DNA from 4 places in the Fructobacillus tropaeoli genome. Region 4 is predicted to be linked to each of the others. Evidence: riboswitches for the same ligand, from Rfam matches in the RefSeq annotation. Region 4 holds a riboswitch; each other region holds the start of a gene.
What was found. A riboswitch is a leader RNA that binds a small molecule or an ion and turns the genes downstream of it on or off. The one in region 4 is predicted to bind thiamine pyrophosphate.
Positions count from the first base shown of each region.

Region 1: linked by a shared signal. The riboswitch ahead of FT12353_RS02645 (ECF transporter S component) and the one ahead of FT12353_RS07240 (solute carrier family 23 protein) in region 4 are both predicted to bind thiamine pyrophosphate.
Region 2: linked by a shared signal. The riboswitch ahead of thiW (energy coupling factor transporter S component ThiW) and the one ahead of FT12353_RS07240 (solute carrier family 23 protein) in region 4 are both predicted to bind thiamine pyrophosphate.
Region 3: linked by a shared signal. The riboswitch ahead of thiS (sulfur carrier protein ThiS) and the one ahead of FT12353_RS07240 (solute carrier family 23 protein) in region 4 are both predicted to bind thiamine pyrophosphate.

Region 1 covers NZ_BOJU01000002.1:109,753-113,964, forward strand. Annotated here, with positions in the region: gene FT12353_RS02635 (energy-coupling factor transporter transmembrane component T family protein) at 1-304, opposite strand, end outside; gene FT12353_RS02640 (ATP-binding cassette domain-containing protein) at 301-1,710, opposite strand; gene FT12353_RS02645 (ECF transporter S component) at 1,723-2,280, opposite strand; TPP riboswitch at 2,362-2,452, opposite strand; gene FT12353_RS02650 (FAD-dependent oxidoreductase) at 2,560-3,900, opposite strand; gene FT12353_RS02655 (MerR family transcriptional regulator) at 4,107-4,212, opposite strand, start outside.
Region 2 covers NZ_BOJU01000001.1:97,477-101,688, reverse strand. Annotated here, with positions in the region: gene FT12353_RS00475 (SDR family oxidoreductase) at 1-497, shown strand, start outside; gene FT12353_RS00470 (2-keto-4-pentenoate hydratase) at 965-1,786, shown strand; TPP riboswitch at 1,986-2,091, shown strand; gene thiW (energy coupling factor transporter S component ThiW) at 2,369-2,875, shown strand; gene FT12353_RS00460 (HAD family hydrolase) at 2,935-3,591, shown strand; gene FT12353_RS00455 (thiamine-binding protein) at 3,588-3,887, shown strand; gene FT12353_RS00450 (YjjG family noncanonical pyrimidine nucleotidase) at 3,952-4,212, opposite strand, start outside.
Region 3 covers NZ_BOJU01000003.1:7,325-11,536, reverse strand. Annotated here, with positions in the region: gene FT12353_RS04115 (replication-associated recombination protein A) at 1-620, opposite strand, end outside; gene FT12353_RS04110 (YueI family protein) at 689-1,063, opposite strand; TPP riboswitch at 1,319-1,408, shown strand; gene thiS (sulfur carrier protein ThiS) at 1,536-1,733, shown strand; gene thiF (sulfur carrier protein ThiS adenylyltransferase ThiF) at 1,739-2,392, shown strand; gene FT12353_RS04095 (thiazole synthase) at 2,396-3,166, shown strand; gene FT12353_RS08505 (hypothetical protein) at 3,184-3,369, shown strand; gene FT12353_RS04090 (MFS transporter) at 3,387-4,212, shown strand, end outside.
Region 4 covers NZ_BOJU01000005.1:44,693-48,904, forward strand. Annotated here, with positions in the region: gene trpB (tryptophan synthase subunit beta) at 1-652, shown strand, start outside; gene trpA (tryptophan synthase subunit alpha) at 645-1,439, shown strand; TPP riboswitch at 1,668-1,771, shown strand; gene FT12353_RS07240 (solute carrier family 23 protein) at 1,894-3,210, shown strand; gene FT12353_RS07245 (LuxE/PaaK family acyltransferase) at 3,203-4,212, shown strand, end outside.

The DNA of each region.
Region 1 (4,212 bases), on a different contig from region 4:
TCCCCATTGTCAACCAAGCCCCAATAAAGATAAAGACGAGAACTCGACTCCCCATCACCAAACCAAAATGCAAGTTTTCTGCCGCCGTTCCCTGACCATACAGGTAAAAGGACCAGAACGAACCCAAAACCGGAATGATAGCGATGGCCACGTAGAGACCAATCTTCTTAAGGGGTTGGCGCCGGATCAGCAATAGCAAAAAGGCAACCGAAAAGAGGACAACGTTTAGCGTTACTGATTTGGTCAACGAAATTTCCAACGAGATCGCCAAGGCCAAAATCATCCGTTGTGTGGCGTTCATCATACGAGCACCTCCTCTTGGTAGGCCATCGCCGTTTGTTCATAGCGCAAGTGACGGTCAACAATGTTGACCAGGTCCCTTGTTTGGTGAGAAACAACCAAAATGGTCAATCCGAGCGCCTGTTGGCAGGTCTGAATCAGGTTCAAAACGACTGCCACCGACTGCTCATCCAAGCCCGCCAGCGGTTCATCTAAGAACAGCACTTGTGGTGCCATGATTAGCATCAACAGCAATTGCAATTTCTTCTGCTGGCCACCCGAAAGCGTGTAAACCGACCGGTCACCCAATCCCGTCAAATGCAGGTCGGACAACCACTGGTTCAAGACCTCTTTTGTCCAGAAATCAGCGTGGTGGCTCTTGGCCATCACCTGGTCAAGTTCCTCATCAACCGTGATGTTTAAGAACTGGTCGGATGCTGACTGGAACAGCAGACCGACCTGGCCAAAGTAGAGACGCGGTTTCCAGGCGTGAACTTCTTGGTCCTGGTAGGTCAAAGAACCCTCATAGCGGTGGAGTCGTGCCAGCGTCTTCAGAACGGAAGACTTGCCGACACCATTTGGACCGGTCAGCAAGGTAATCCCCTTAGCAAAGATTTGCAAGATATCCTGGTCTAAGACCAACCGTTCTCCGTTTTGAATCCGCAGGTTATCAAAGCGATAGGCAGTATCTTGTGCTTGGTCGCTGAAAGCGACCGGCTTTAAGGTTACCGTCTGCTTTTGATAATCATATTGGCTCCAATCATTTTCAGGAACCAACACCAAGGCCTTTTCTTTTAGCTGATAAAACTGGCTGATTTTATCGAAATATCCGGCCGGGTCGTGGTCGGAAACAAGAATGCCGTAGCCCTCCTGGCTCAACTGTTGGAGCAAAACCTGGAGGTCTTCTCGCGATTGGCTATCGACAGAAGCAAACGGTTCATCCAGCAACAGATAGTCGGCCCCCAGGGCCAACACTTCCGCCAAAGCAACCTTTTGCATTTCCCCACCGGACAAAGTCACAAAGGACCGGTCGATAAAATCAGTCAGACCAACCTTTTCCAATGCCCAGGCCGTCTTTTGATCAATTTCGTCCTTATCCAATTCGAGGTTTTCCAGTGCAAAAATAAATTCTTCCCGCACCGTTGGCATGGCAAACTGGTCATCGGGATTTTGAAAGAGCAAAGCCACGCGCTTGGCTCTTTCATTCGCCTTCAGTGTGGCAATCGCCGCTTGATCAATTTCAATTTCACCACTAACCTGACCACCATATTGGGGGTAAAGACCCGCTAAAGCCTTTAACAGAGTTGATTTTCCTGACCCGGAAGGCCCCATTAACAGGGTCAGGGTCTTTTTTTCAAGCGTTAAATTTAAATCATCAATGATGGCTTGGTCACGATAAGCCACCGTGAGGTTTCTGGCAGTTATTGCCATTTTTTGTCCTCCTTATTCGTGGGACAACAACTTTGACCGATCCAACAACTTGGCAATCAAGTGTACCAAGACACCTGAGAAGAAGAAGATTGATAGGTAACGAACGATGAACAAAGCGACTAACAAGCCCAACTTGTAGTGGATATAACCTGACTTAAAGAGGTCCCAACCAAAGGTAACAACTGTTCCAGTCAAAGTTGACAACCAAAGACCAGCAAACCAGTTCTTATAACCCGTCAAGGCGAAACCAAGTTCAGAACCGATTCCTTGGATAAAGCCTGACAAGAGCGTTCCAACTCCATAAGAACCACCCAAGAACATTTCACCGGCAGCCCCGAGCATTTCCCCGATAAAGCCTGCACCAACCTTCTTTAAGATGTAAGAAGCCAATGGTCCGGCCATCATCCATACACCAAGCGTGATTTCATTCGTAAAGGCTTGCAACCCAATCACGGCCAAGCCACTGTTAACGATTTGGTAAACCGGATCCATAATCCAGTAAATGACCGAGAAGATAATCCCAATCAAAGCCAGCAAAATCACGTTTTGTAGCGTCCACTTTTGTTTCATTATTCTCTCCTTTGCGTCCAGGGAAACAAGAAGGCATGAAAAAACCACTCGCCTGGGCAGAGTCCAACACGGGTGGTCATAAAAAACTTGTGTGGATCTTCCTTCGTCGGTCTTAGCCTAACAGGTTCAATGGGTTTAATTCTCAACCAAAATGGTACCCCAGATCGCTATATTCAAATTTACTACTTTATTAGCTTACACTGTCTCTGGCCTTTATGCAAGGGCTTTCAAATAAAAAAGCACTCGGTTTAGTGCCCGAGTGCTTGAAAAAGCTGATTTTTACTTGTTTGCCTTGGCAACGGCAGCCATGGCAACTGATGAAACATAGTTGACTGGTTGACCGAAGTTTGGCTGGAAGAAGAAGTCCGTCATTGACAATTGATCAATTGTCATGCCGTTTTCGATTGCCAATGAAACCACGTTGGCAGCTTGTGAAATGTCATGCTTTGACAAGAAGGCAGCACCAACAATGCGGCGAGTACCCTTTTCCCAAGTCAATGAAGCCTTAACAGGCGTTGTTGACAACATGAAATCAGGACGGTAGTCTTCTGAAATTGTCACAGAATCTGCTTCAACACCCTTACGAGCTGCTGATTGAACAGTCAAACCAGTTGAAGCGTAAGCCATTTCGTACAATTCAACAGCTGATGTTGCTTGTGTACCTTGGTAAGCCATCGTTGGTTCTGCAATGTTCTTACCAACCAAGATTCCTTGACGAACAGCATTGGTTGCCAATGGAATGTAGTCATCCTTTTGTGTTGGGTTGTAGAAGACGGTTGCTGAATCACCGGCAGCAAAGACATCCTTGACAGAAGTTTCCATGAACTTGTTAACCTTGATGGCGCCGTTTGGCAACATATCAACTTGGTCACGGAACATCGCAGTGTTTGGCAAGAAACCGATACCCAAGATGGCAATGTCAGCTTCGTAAGTACCCTTATCAGTAGTAACCTTGATACCATCAGCAGTGTCTTCAAATCCTGAAACCATCTGACCAAGCGCTAACTTAACACCATGGTCTTCATAGGCCTTTTGGAAAACAGATGAGAATTCAGGCGCTGTGTTGTTGGCCAACACGCGGTCCAAACCATCAATCAAGGTGACTTCCTTATCGTTAACTGACAATTGTTCTGCCAATTCGGCACCGATATAACCGGCACCAATAACGATAATCCGCTTGACCTTTTCAGTCACTTCCTTCAAGGCGTTGGCGTTATCCCAAGTCTTTGAATCAAAGACCTTGTCAGAATCGATTCCTGGGATACGAGGCTTGATAGCGCGTGAACCAGTAGTAATGACAATCTTATCGAAAGTTTCTTCTGACTGGGCACCAGAAACCAAGTCCTTGATGTTCAAAGTCTTTGCTTCCAAGTCTGCAGCTTCAACAAGCGTTTGCATGTGCATTGAAATGCCCTGCTTAGCCATTGAATCTGGCGTTTCATAAAACATCTTGTCAGTTGATGAAACATTGTCACCAATCCAAAGGGCGATTCCACATGACAAGAAAGAAACTGTTTGATTCTTTTCAAACACGTGTACCTCAGCGTCTGGGTGGTCTGCCTTAATCTGCTTAGCGGCAAACACGCCGGCGTGCGTCGAACCAATTACTGCAACTTTCATTAAAAGTGCCTCCTAATATATAGCTATGTGAAAATTGTAATTAAAGTTTACCAATAAAACAGCGTTCTGTCAATCACTTATCCAACAGTTTTCAAAAAAGTATCAAATAAAACAAAGGGACAAATAAAGTCGTTCTAATTTATCGAAAATTCGTTTTTCCTCTCTAAATCAGACATCTTTACCAGTTATCAAACGATTTCAGCGTTCTATTCTAAACGATTCTCCGCCTGACGCATGTGGCTTTCGTAATGGTCAATTTTGTACAGTAAATGATCGTGGGCGGCTTGGATTTGATTAATTCGTTCCTGCATC
Region 2 (4,212 bases), on a different contig from region 4:
GCGACGAACAAGCGATGGCCCAATTTTTCATGGACCATCAAGTTGGCCAAATTGTTTTCACGGCAGGTGCCGGAGACAAGGGTGGCATCGAACGAACGGTAGAAGTTGATTTGGACGGCGCCATTAAAACAATGATTGCTGCCAAAAAAGCTAGTGTTGCCCACTATGTGATGGTTTCAGCTGCTGGAGCAGATGACCGCAGTCGGTGGTCTGCATCCGGTATTTATCATTATTTTATGATGAAGCACTATGCTGATTTGTATTTGCAAAATTCCGGTTTGGATTATACGATTGTTCGCCCAACGCTGCTTTTGGACACTGCTGGTACTGGCAGGGTTTCATTGAGTGTGGACTTTGCTGGTCCCAAAGAAGATTTGCAAATTTCGCGAGCAGATGTTGCTGCCTTTGTCACAGAAGTATTAGCTCATCCTGAACAATCAGCCAATCAAATCTATGATTTAACAACTGGTCATCAGAACATTCAAAGTATTTTTTGATTTGAAATGAAACCGAGGGGAAATCCTTGGTTTTTTATTTAAATTAAAAATAAATGATAAAAGGGTTGACATTCGCTCATAAAGTTGTAAACTACGAATCAACAGATAGAAAAGACAAGCGATAATAAGAACTGTCTGAGTGAGAAAATGATTAGAGAGCGCCTGTTTGGTGAAAGGGCGTCATTTTCAAACTCAAAGACGATCATTCTTTAGCTAGCGGACTGAAATCAGTAAGTCTTGCTCGGTTGGTACCGTTATCAAACCGGCGTATCGCCTTTTTTGGCCGTACGTTTGAGGTTGGACTTTACCGTTCAACAAATTAAGGTGGTACCGTGCGTAAGCGCCCTTAACAACGATTTTTTTCGTGGTTAAGGGCGCTTTTTTATCTGCTGATTTTTTAGAAAAGGAGGGCACCGTGAAGTTTCGTACCGTCGTGAGCTGTTTGTATACTGAAAGGAGCATTAATTATGACAATGACTGAATTGAAGACCAAGGTAAAGGTAGTACCAGCAAAGCAAGAGGACAAATTGGCGCAGGCCCTCTATCATGCTTATCAAGAACGTCAACCGCTTGAGATGACGGAATGGGAGAAGGTTGTCAGTGATGATCAAACTGCCTATCAAGTGCAAGACCAATTGATGGAATTGAAAAATCAGCCACTTGGGGGTTACAAGGTCAGTTTGACTAGCCAAGAAACGCAAGATATGTTCGACTCAAACGAACCATTGTATGGGGCTCAGGTGCAGAATCATTTTGTTCAGTCACCAGCCAATCTTTCGTTGAAGAGCGATTTGTTGGACCCATTGGCAGAGGTGGAATTGGTCTTCAAGGCCAAGGAAGACTTGCAAGTTACCGATTCTTTGGAAGATTTGCGTCGTAAAACGACTGTAGCAGCTGGTGTGGAAGTACCTGATGCCCGGTTTACGGACTGGTTCCCATCGTTGAGCAAGTACTTAGTCATGGCAGATGCAGCGGTTGGCGGTTTTGTGGTTTATGGACCAGAACGAGAAAGTACATCTTTGACCGTTGCTGAATTTGAGGATGTGAAGGCCCATTTGGCCCATAATGGCGAAGTGGTCGCTGAAGGAAGTTCAGCCGAAGTTTTGGGTAATCCACTTAAATCGTTGCAATGGCTAGTTAAAAAATTGGCAGCGCAAGGAAAGACCTTGCATGCGGGGGAACGAGTTTCCTCAGGAACCTTCCTATTGCCCCCACATCTAACGGAAGGAACCTGGACAGCTAGCTTTAACCATGATTTTGCAGACGTTGTGGTGGAAGTTAGTAAATAAACAAACAATTTTGAAATATCAGACAGAATAGTTGTCTTTTTTCGCTAAAATGAGTATAATCATTCTCGTTGGGCAATGAAGGTTGCCATCATGTTGGTCACCTTCATTGTTCAGTCACCCATTTTAGCGGTTCCAAATTGTTTGTTTCAGTGAACAACAATTGGCCGTACCAATAAATTGGGCGGCCTTTTATTTTGAATAAAATCGATCGGGGAGTTTGTGTAACAGACTGAGAGGATGGTAAACCATTGACCCGAACACCTGAACCGGATAATGCCGGCGGAGGAAATCGTATCACTTTTGTAATCGAGGACTCCGTTTTGGGGTGCTCGATTTTTTTCTTTCAAATCAGAAAGGAGTGGTAGTGAACAATTCACGGTGATGATGCCGTGGCGGGATGAAGGGGAGCGCCTTGATCCTGAAAAAACAGCGATGGGAAGCCGTGTTCCGGCGTGAGAGGAGACCAATTAGTCTCGACCGAACTTTCTACTAGACAGGGTCTGCCTGACTGGTTTAACCGCAAGAGTGGGAAAGGAGCGCTGTTTTTCGCTACCCCACTGATTTTAAAAGGAGCGTTTTCAGATGAAGACACAGAAAAAATTATCAACGAAGAAGATGTTAGTGACGGCCTTGTTGGCTGCTTTGGCCTATGTTTTAAATAGTTTTGTCTATTTCCCGGCAATGGCACCTTTCCAACACTTCGTTGATGTCTTAGCCGCCGTTTTGGTGGGGCCATGGTATGGCTTTGCTAGTGCCTTGATTTGTGGTATTTTGCGAATGATGTCCGGTCGGACGATTCAAGCCGTGACGGGTGCTATTTTTGGCCCCATCCTTGGCGGTTTGATTTATCGTAAAACCCACAACCTTTACCTGGTTTTCCTTGGTGAAGTGATTGGAACGGGTATTTTAGGGGCGTTGACTTCTTATCCATTGATGAAGATTTTCTATGGCTTGGACGTCCACAAGTGGTATTACTTTGTGCCATATTACACACCAGCTGCCATTGTCGGTGCTGGAATGGGATTGGCAGTGGTTCTGATTTTTCAGAAGACGGGACTGCTTAAGCGGATGCAAGCGAGCTTGGATTAAATAATCACGGTCAATCAGGGCGGTTTTGGTAATAGGGTTGGTAAAGGGGAGAGTGAGCGATGAGCGGTAAGGAATATCTGATTTTTGACCTCGATGGCACATTAGTTGATTCCATGCCTTTTTGGGAGAATTTAGCCACTGAATTGCTTCACCGACATGGCATTGACCAGTTGCCAGCAGACTTGCATGACCGGATTCAAACCATGACTTTGACGGATTCGGCCGTCTTTATACAAGAGTTATTTGCGTTACCGGTCACAGCAGAGAGCTTGGCGCAGGAGATGCGAGCTTTGATGGACCAACACTATCGAAATGATATTCCGCTTAAGGTTGGCGTGTATGCATACTTACAAAATGCATACCAATCTGGTCGCAAAATCGTTCTGGCAACCGCTAGTAGCTCGGTGTTGGCCAAAGACTGTCTACGTCGTCTGAAACTGCTGCCATTTTTTGACTTTGTTTTTTCCTGTGAAGATGTTGGGCAGGATAAAACGCAACCTACAATTTACCAGGCTGCTGCACGGTATTTTGGCCAGCAACCGAACAAGATTTCAGTCTACGAGGACGCACTGTATGCGGCTTCAACTGCAAAGAGGGCGGGTTTTCATTTGATTGGTGTCTACGACCATCAGTCAAAGAAAGAGTGGACTGATTTACAAAATTTAGCAGACGAAACGATTGATTTTGCGACTGTAGTAAAAGGAGAAAATAAATGAGTGCAAGTGTAGCGATTCAGGTTTTACCAGCGGCCGAAAATGACCAAGAATTGTGTCGGATGGTCGATGAGGTGATTGCTTATATTCAGAGTACTGGCTTACGTTATGAAGTTGGCCCCTTTGAAACAACGATTGAAGGCGATGATTATAATCAGTTGATGGATATTGTCAAAGAGTGCCAACACGTGGCTGTCCGAGCGGGTGCCAAGAAGGTTTCTGCCTATATCAAGGTTGCCTATCAGCCTGATGGTGAGATCTTAACGATTGACCAAAAGATTGGTAAGTACCAAAAATAAAAAAAGTCAGACCTTTGCGGGTCTGACTTTTTTTGAGCTGACGATGATAGAATCGCAGCTTTCATTATTGCAAGAGTGCTTCCAATGTTGGCAAGTCCTCAACTACCTGGGTTGGCTTGATTTCTGCCGGGCTTTCTTTGTGATTAGGATTAATCCAAATCGTGTCGAGTTGATAATTTTGACCACCCATGATGTCGGACGTTAAGCCGTCCCCAATCATCACCGTATTTTCCTTGGTCATTTGTGGGTTATCTTGGAAAATGCGGTCGAAGAATGCTGCGTCGGGTTTAGAAGCACCAATCATTTCAGAAGTGAAAATTTGGTC
Region 3 (4,212 bases), on a different contig from region 4:
AGGACCGCTAATTCCAAGGAATTTAGGGCGGAGCGAAGATCGCCGTTGGTTGCCTGGCTAAGGTGGGTGAGGGCTTCGTCGGCTAGGTTCACTTGATAGTTGCCAAGACCGTTTTCTTTATCCGTTAGTGCCCGTTTGATGGCCTTTTTGATGTCTTGGTCACTTAAAGGGTGGACTTGGAAAATTTGGGTTCTGGAACGGATAGCTGGCGTGACGTTTAAGTACGGGTTTTCCGTCGTTGCACCAATTAAGATGATGGCACCCGATTCGAGGTGGGGGAGGAGAAAGTCTTGCTTGACTTTGTTGAGACGATGAATTTCATCTAAAAGCAGGACGACGGTCCCTGACATCTTTGCTTCCTCAGCAACGACCTGCAGGTCCTTTTGCGAGTCGGTCGCCGCGTTTAAGGCCCGAAAGGCAAAGTTTGTCGAACCGGCAATCGCCGAGGCAATCGAAGTCTTACCGGTTCCAGGTGGACCGTAAAGAATCATCGAGGAAAGACGCTTGGCTTCCACCATCCGCCAAATGATTTTATTTTCGCCGACTAGGTCTTCTTGACCAACGATTTCTTCAATTTTTGTTGGCCGCATCCGGTAGGCCAGTGGTTTTTGTCCGAGCATGAAGACTCCTTTATCAGTGTGACTTTGTCTTGATAAAAAAGAAGCCGGTTGAAACCGGCTTCGTCAGGTTACAGGTCAATTGATTCCTGGTTTACGGCTGATTTTGCCGCAAGAACGACCGCGTAGGGGTCATCAGTTTGTGTTGTTCTTTCAAAATCGGATAGAAGGGTGTAGGGGTGATTGGTGCTGACGGCCATTTGCAAGTAGTTGATGTAGGCATCACCACAAGCATCCTGGTCAATCAGTAAGGTCGTATCCGGCCAGTTGGCCATCCGTGCCTTGAGTTCATCTTGAACTTGGCTATCGTCGGCCTTTGATTCTTTAACGGCCGCGACTACTCGTTCACGAAAAGTGCCTAGGTAAAGGCGCTGTTCATCAGGGTTAATCTTGGGACCACCATTACCTTGCTGCCCCTGTTCTAAACGGCTGTTAACATCATCCATTGGGTTATCCTCCAATTACTTTACTACAGACAATTATACGGAAAAAGCTGTAGAGATTAAAGGCTTGTCTGCTATTTTCGGGTGTTATCCAACATTTGTCGGTGGATTGACCTAGTCTGTTGATTGCCGCTAATGAAAAATCAGTAACGATGAAAATTTTATTAGAATTGGTCTAGTAAATCCAGTGGAATTTTGTCCTGCTTCTTGAGTAGACAGGCTAAAAAATCCATGTTATATTGATTTCGAAAATTGAATACGAATTATCTGGGGTGCCGGTTGGCTGAGATTATACCCATTGAACCTGATTAGATTAACGTCTGCGTAGGAAGATAGTGATGATAGTTTTTTTGAAAGCTGTTTTTGCGTTTTTGACGTGGAAACAGCTTTTTTTGTTCAATTTTTAACAAAAGTGGGTAGTGGCTGGCATGAAAAACTGATTTTTCGGTGGTCGGACCCAGAAGGGAGAAAAAAGATGGTGACAATTAATGGCGAACAGATGGACAACGTCGCAGGTGTAACGGTTTTGAGTCTACTTGAAGAGCAAAACAGTCATCACGAAAACGTGGTTGTCGAACTCAATGGTCAAATTTTATCGAAAGCGGCTTTGGCTGAAACGGTGCTGGTTGAGAACGACAAAGTAGAAATTATTGCCTTTGTAGGTGGGGGTTAGAAAAAATGACAACGATTGCAATTGATGGTCAGGCGGTGGAATCCGTCTACCTAAAAATGAAGGATCGCAATGTGGCTGACAGTCAGGAGAAGTTGGCAGCCGCCCATGTGACGATTGCCGGTTCGGGAGGACTAGGATCAAATATTGCCATTGCGCTGGCCAGGGCCGGGGTTGGTCATTTGACCTTGATTGATTTTGATGAAATTGAGCATAGTAACTTGAACCGTCAGCAGTTTAAATTAAGCCAGGTTGGTTTACCAAAAGTCTTGGCCCTGAAGCAAAACATCTTGGAGTTTAACCCCTTTGTGGAGGTGACGACTTGGCAGGAACGAGTGACGGAGGGCAATGTGTTGAACCTCTTTACCGGTGCTGATATCATCTGTGAAGCCTTTGATGATCAAAATGCGAAAGCAATGCTGTTAAGACGGGCGCAAGAAGTTTTGCCAGAGACACCAATCGTGATGGGCAATGGCTTAGCTGGTGTTCACGATGCCAATCAAATTCAAACCGTCCGGCAAAGTGACCATGTTTACCTTTGTGGTGATGGCCAGACCAAGGGAGCAGAAGGATTGATGGCCGCTCGTGTCCTGATTTGTGCGGGGCACCAGGCGAACCAAATCCTACGTTTAATTCTAGAAAAAGAGACAGTAGAGGAGTAAAAAATGTCGACAAATGATCCATTGGTCATCGGTGGCCATCAGTTTGAATCACGCTTTATTTTGGGATCTGGTAAGTACTCATACGAGTTGATTGACTCAGCGGTTAACCATGCCAAAGCGGAAATTATCACGATGGCTCTTCGCCGAACGAGTGTAGCTGAGGAAAATATTTTAAATTTTATTCCACAGGGGACAACCATCTTGCCAAACACTTCGGGGTGCACGAACGCTGAGGAGGCAATCCGGATGGCGCGAATTGCTCGTGAACTGAGTGGGAGTGACTTTATCAAATTAGAAGTGATTCCTGATAAACAGTATTTGATGCCCGATAACTATGAAACGTTAAAGACAACCGAGGTTTTGGCCAAAGAAGGCTTTATCGTCATGCCCTATGTCTTGCCTGATTTCAATATTGCGAAGCAATTAGTCGATGCAGGTGCAGCTGCCGTCATGCCATTGGGCGCACCAATTGGTACTAATAAAGGGCTTTCGAACAAAGATTTGATTCAAATTTTAGTTGACGAGATTGACCTGCCAATTATTGTGGATGCCGGAATCGGCCGTCCAAGTCAAGCAGCCGAAGCCATGGAAATGGGTGTCGATGCCATCATGGCCAATACGGCAATGGCAACAGCGGGGGACATTCCTCTGATGGCCGAAGCCTTTCACTTAGCGATTGAAGCTGGTCGCAAGGCCTACCTGGCCAAACCAGGACGAGTATTGACGAAAAAGGCGGCACCATCATCACCATTGGCAGGCGTGAGCCTTGGTTAAAAAGGAAAGGAACGACCATGATCCAGCCGAAACGGGCAGGGCTTCATCTATCATTAGCACAGAAAATCATCTTGATTAATTTTCTTGGTTGGGTTTTTATCTATGCCGATCGGACAATCTTAAATCCAGTGATGCCGGAAATTCAACGATCTTTTGGTCTGAACCATGCTGAATTGGGACTGATTTCATCTGTTTTTTTTTAACCTACACGGTTAGTCAGTTGCCGTTTTCACGTCTAGCGGACGGTCATTCGAAGAAGGCTATCGTCGCTTTGGGCTTTATCTTCTTTGCGGCAATGACTTTTTTCTCGGGTATCGTGCCAACCTTTACTCTTTTTCTACTGGTGCGGGCCCTGGTAGGCCTAGGGCAGGGTAGTTTTTACGGCCCAGCCTATGGATTAATTAATCAAAACCTTAGTGACCGCCATGCAACTTTGGGCATGGCCATTATTAATAGCGGGCAGGGTGTTGGACAGATTCTGGGTACCTTACTGGCCAGTACGCTGGTGATTCAAAATCAGGACCACTGGTCAACTCCTTTTTTAGTGATTGCCTTACCAACGGTGATGGTCGGTTTCCTGTACCTGTATGGCTTACCTAAAGAGGGCCGGTCAATTCGGTATGGGGGAAAGTCGGTGAATGCACGCGGTGGCCAACAGCAATCACTCATCTCGTCGTTAGCAGCAAAATTAGCGCCAAAAATTTGGCGACCATTCTTTAAGCGGCCGCTAATCGGTGCTTATTGGCTTTTGTTTTGCTCGATTTATGGCCAAATTGCCATGTTAACTTGGTTACCGACCTTTTTGTTGGGAATGAAAAATATTGACCAACGTTTTGTCGGTTTGATTGCTTCGATTGTGCCCTTGATTGCCATTCCAAGTGCCTTAATTTTGGCAAAAAAATTAGATCAAACAGCACATGCCAGGCGGTTTCTATACCTTTTTGTACCGTTATCAGCCTTGGCATTGGTGTTGGGAAGCTTGAGTCAAAATTCAAAGCAGATTGTTCTGGCACTGATTTTGTATGGGTTGACCGGGAAAATGACCA
Region 4 (4,212 bases):
ACCTGAGGACACGTTTTATGTGATGGGCTCGGCAACCGGCCCTCATCCTTATCCGGAGATGGTGCGTGACTTTCAAAGTGTCATTAGCCAGGAATCCAAGCAACAAATTCAGGACCAATTGGGACGCTTACCCGATAAGGTTATTGCCTGTGTCGGTGGTGGTTCCAATGCCATTGGTAGTTTTGCCCACTATATCGACCATCCTGAGGTGGACTTGATTGGGGTGGAAGCGGCCGGCAAGGGCGTTGATACTGATTTGACGGCGGCGACCATTGAAAAGGGCCGGTTGGGTGTCTTTCACGGCATGAAGTCGCTCTTTTTGCAAAATGACAGTGGCCAAATTAATCCGGTTTATTCGATTTCGGCTGGGTTAGATTATCCAGGAGTTGGGCCAGAACACGCCGCCTTGGCAGCCGAACACCGGGCCCAATATGTTGGTATCACCGATGATGAGGCCGTGGCTGCCTTTGAGTACATTGCCAAGCAAGAGGGCATTATTGCTGCCATCGAAAGCTGCCATGCCGTGGCCTACGTGCAAAAATTAGCGCCAACATTGCCAAAAGACCAGGTCATTGTCTGCACATTATCTGGCCGAGGCGACAAGGATGTGGCCGCGATTGCCAAGTATCGGGGGGTTGAAATTCATGAGTAAAATTAGTCAGACCTTTAAAAACCATAAAAACTTTATTGCCTTTGTCACCGCTAATGATCCAGACATGGAAACAACTGTTAAAAATGTTGTGGCCTTGGCTGAAGGCGGGGCCGACGTGGTTGAAATTGGGATTCCTTTTTCCGACCCAGTCGCCGATGGTCCCGTTATTCAGGCGGCCGATTTACGGGCGCTGCGTGACCCTGATTTGCCGATTGAATCGATTTTTGCAGCTGTAAAGGAAATTCGACGGCAAACAGCAGTGCCGTTGGTCTTCTTGGTCTATCTAAACGTTGTCCTCCAGTACGGCTATGAGCGTTTTACTGCCGACTGTGAAAAATTCGGTGTTGATGGCCTGATTATCCCCGATTTGCCCTATGAAGAACGAGGGGAATCGGCTCCCTTTACTGACAAGCACGGCTTGGATTTGATTCCGTTGATTACGGTGACGTCTGGTGAGCGCATTTCAATGATTGCCAAAGAAGCGACCGGCTTTATCTATCTGGTTTCTTCTTTGGGGGTGACGGGTACTCGCGAGTCCTTTGCTTCTAATTTAGCGGAGGTTGTTGGGCAAATTGAGGCGGTCACGGATGTACCGGTGGCCATTGGCTTTGGTGTCCATACTGCCGACCAGGCACGGACAATGGCGGAATTGGCCGATGGGGTCATTATTGGGTCCGCCTGTGTCCAGATTGTGGCTGACAATGGTCAAGAGGCACCGGCAAAGTTACAGGCATACGCCGAGGAAATCCGTGCTGCCGTTGATGACGTAACGGTCGAAGAGGCTTAACGGTCGAAGAGGCTTAACGGATTAGTCAAAAGCAAGTACCCCTGCTAACACCTAAACCGGCTTTGTGAGTGACTTTAAAGTTAATGGTGTTGCTGAGTGGCTTTGCTTACTTTTGGTTGGTTCGTCTATTGCCTTTTGTCGTTAGTGGGCTAGATTCGAATTTTTTGGATTAATAGTGCATTATATTTGTTCTAATTTTAAATTTCATGCTATACTGAAAAAAATTAATTAATTCGCAAGGGGAGCATCACGCTGAGATTAGACAGAAATGTCTTAGACCCTATGTACCTGATCTGGTTAATACCAGCGTAGGAATGCAACTAATATCGTTAACAAGGGTCATTTTTTAAGGGCTTTTTGGTTGAGGTTGAATTCATCATGAATTCAACCTTTTTCTTTTGCTGGTAAAGACTGTTCAGGGTGGATTGATGAATTAAATTTTAGGAGAGAAAAAATGATTCAACAGAACCATCAGCAGCAAGAAAGTTCCCCGGAAGAGGTACCATTAAGCACCGGTCAGATCCTATTGATTAGTATTCAACATATCTTTGTTTCCAATGTCTGGCTGGACCCGATTTTTGTTGCCTCAGCTGCGGGCCTCTCGTTAGCCCTGTCGACGAACTTGATCAGTGCTATTTTTTTGGCATCTGGTCTCGTGACGATTTTGCAGGCTTCAAAATTAGCGCGGCTGCCGATTGTGCAAGGACCCTCAGCGGCCTTTGACGCCTTAATGATTAGCGCTGGTAAAACTGGGGGCTTGCCAGCCGCCGGTGGCGCCGTCTTTCTCAGTGGCTTTATTGTTTTGCTGATGTCGTTATTTGGCTGGGTTCATCGCTTAGCCAAGAAGCTGACACCTGCGATTACCGGGACCATTATTTTTTTGGTCGGCGTTTCGCTTTCAAGTTTTACAATGTCGGAATTATTAGGGGGTACGCCCGGAACAAAAGGCTTCGCAGCACCGAATGTTTTGCTGGTGGCCGTGGTGACCACTTTGATTGTTGTCTTGGGATCGTTGTTTGGCCGCGGTTACTGGCGTAAGTTTTCCTTTTTGTTGGCCCTGGTAGTCGGCAATCTTTTGGCGGCCAGCTTGGGGATGATTGACCTGTCAGGCGTCAAAAGCCAACCGCTCTTTGGCTTACCACGGTTGTTCCCATATGGACTATTTCGTTTTAATTGGGATATTTTCTTGACCTTCTTCATCGCTTATTTAGTGGCGGTGGTTGAAGCTTTGGGTGTTTATGAAGCATCCGCCGATGTTACCAAAGAAGAATTAAGCTCAAAGCGTATTAGCCGTGGCATTGCTGGTGAAGCGGGTGGTTCAATGCTTTCCTCTTTGATTGGTGGTTTCCCAACAACCGCTTTTGCCCAAAACTTAGGGGTGATGAAGTTGACGGGGGTTCATTCTCGTAAGCCAATTCTATTGGCCGGGGGATTGCTGATTTTACTAGGGTTCGTGCCTAAGTTTGCGGCAGTTCTGGCTTTGACTCCAGCACCAGTGATTGGTGGAATGTTTTTGCCGGCAGCGGCGACTTTGTTGACGACGGGCTTTGCAACCCTGCAGAAGGCTGATAAGAGCGAAGCAACACGGATGAGTATTGGTTTGTCTTTGTTGTTGGCCATTGCCTTGCCATCTTATGCAAAGGGCTTTTCAGGTATTTATCAGTCACTCTTTTCAAATAGTATTTTAGTTGGTGCCCTGTCGGTTGTGACTTTGCATATCCTATTAATTGTCATACCAGGATTTTTTGGAAGGGAAAAGAACCATGAGTGATTCAGTTGCAGCGATTCAAGAAGAAATTCTGAGTTTTATTGATCAGCACCAAGTCATGGACGGCCATCATGAAAGCGATGAGGATTTTAACCGGCTGGCCCTCGATTTATTTCAATATCAATTTGACCATAATTTACCCTATAAAAAATATGCGCAACAACAACGAAAAAGTCCGTTAATGGTTCATCGGTGGCAAGATATTCCACTCATGCCGATTCAGGGATACAAGAAGTTAACACTGTCGACAACACCAATTACGGCGGACGAGGCCGTTTTTATGTCGAGTGGGACAACGGATAAAAACCACCGTAGTCATAGCTACCATCCAACTTTTGCTGTTTGGAATGAATCGATGAAGGCCCCATTCAAGCAGTACGTCCTTCCAGACGTTGATCGAATCACGATTATCGGTCTTTTCTCGGATGAAGAACACTTAGCAAATTCTTCTTTGGCTCATTATGTTAGTCACGCCATTGCCGAGTTTGGTGACCAACATAGTCGAGCTTACGTCAATCAAGACGGTATCGATTACCAGGGCGTGGTCGCTGCTTTGAAGGCGGCAGAAGAGGACCAGCGTCCTGTGATGTTATTAGGGGCTAGTTTTTCCTACGTCCATCTTTTGGATTATCTAAAACAGCAGAAATTAGTCTTCCACCTGGCTGAGAAAAGTCGGATTTTTGATACTGGTGGTTTCAAGGGTCAGTCGCGTCAAGTTAGCGAAGACCAGCTGCTAGCTGATTTGGAAGGAACCTTTGGCGTCAGCCGTGATTATTATTTAAATATGTATGGCATGACGGAAATTAGTTCACAGTGCTATGACCAGAACCTGTGGCGCCTCAACCAGGGGTTGGAGCCAATTTATAGTAAGCAAACACCGGCTTGGGTTCGTGTCAGAATTTTAGATACCGATACCTTGGAACCAGTTACGCCGGGTGAAAAGGGGGTTTTGGCTTATTACGATCTTTCAAACTGGAACTCATGTTTGGGCATTTTAACAGAAGA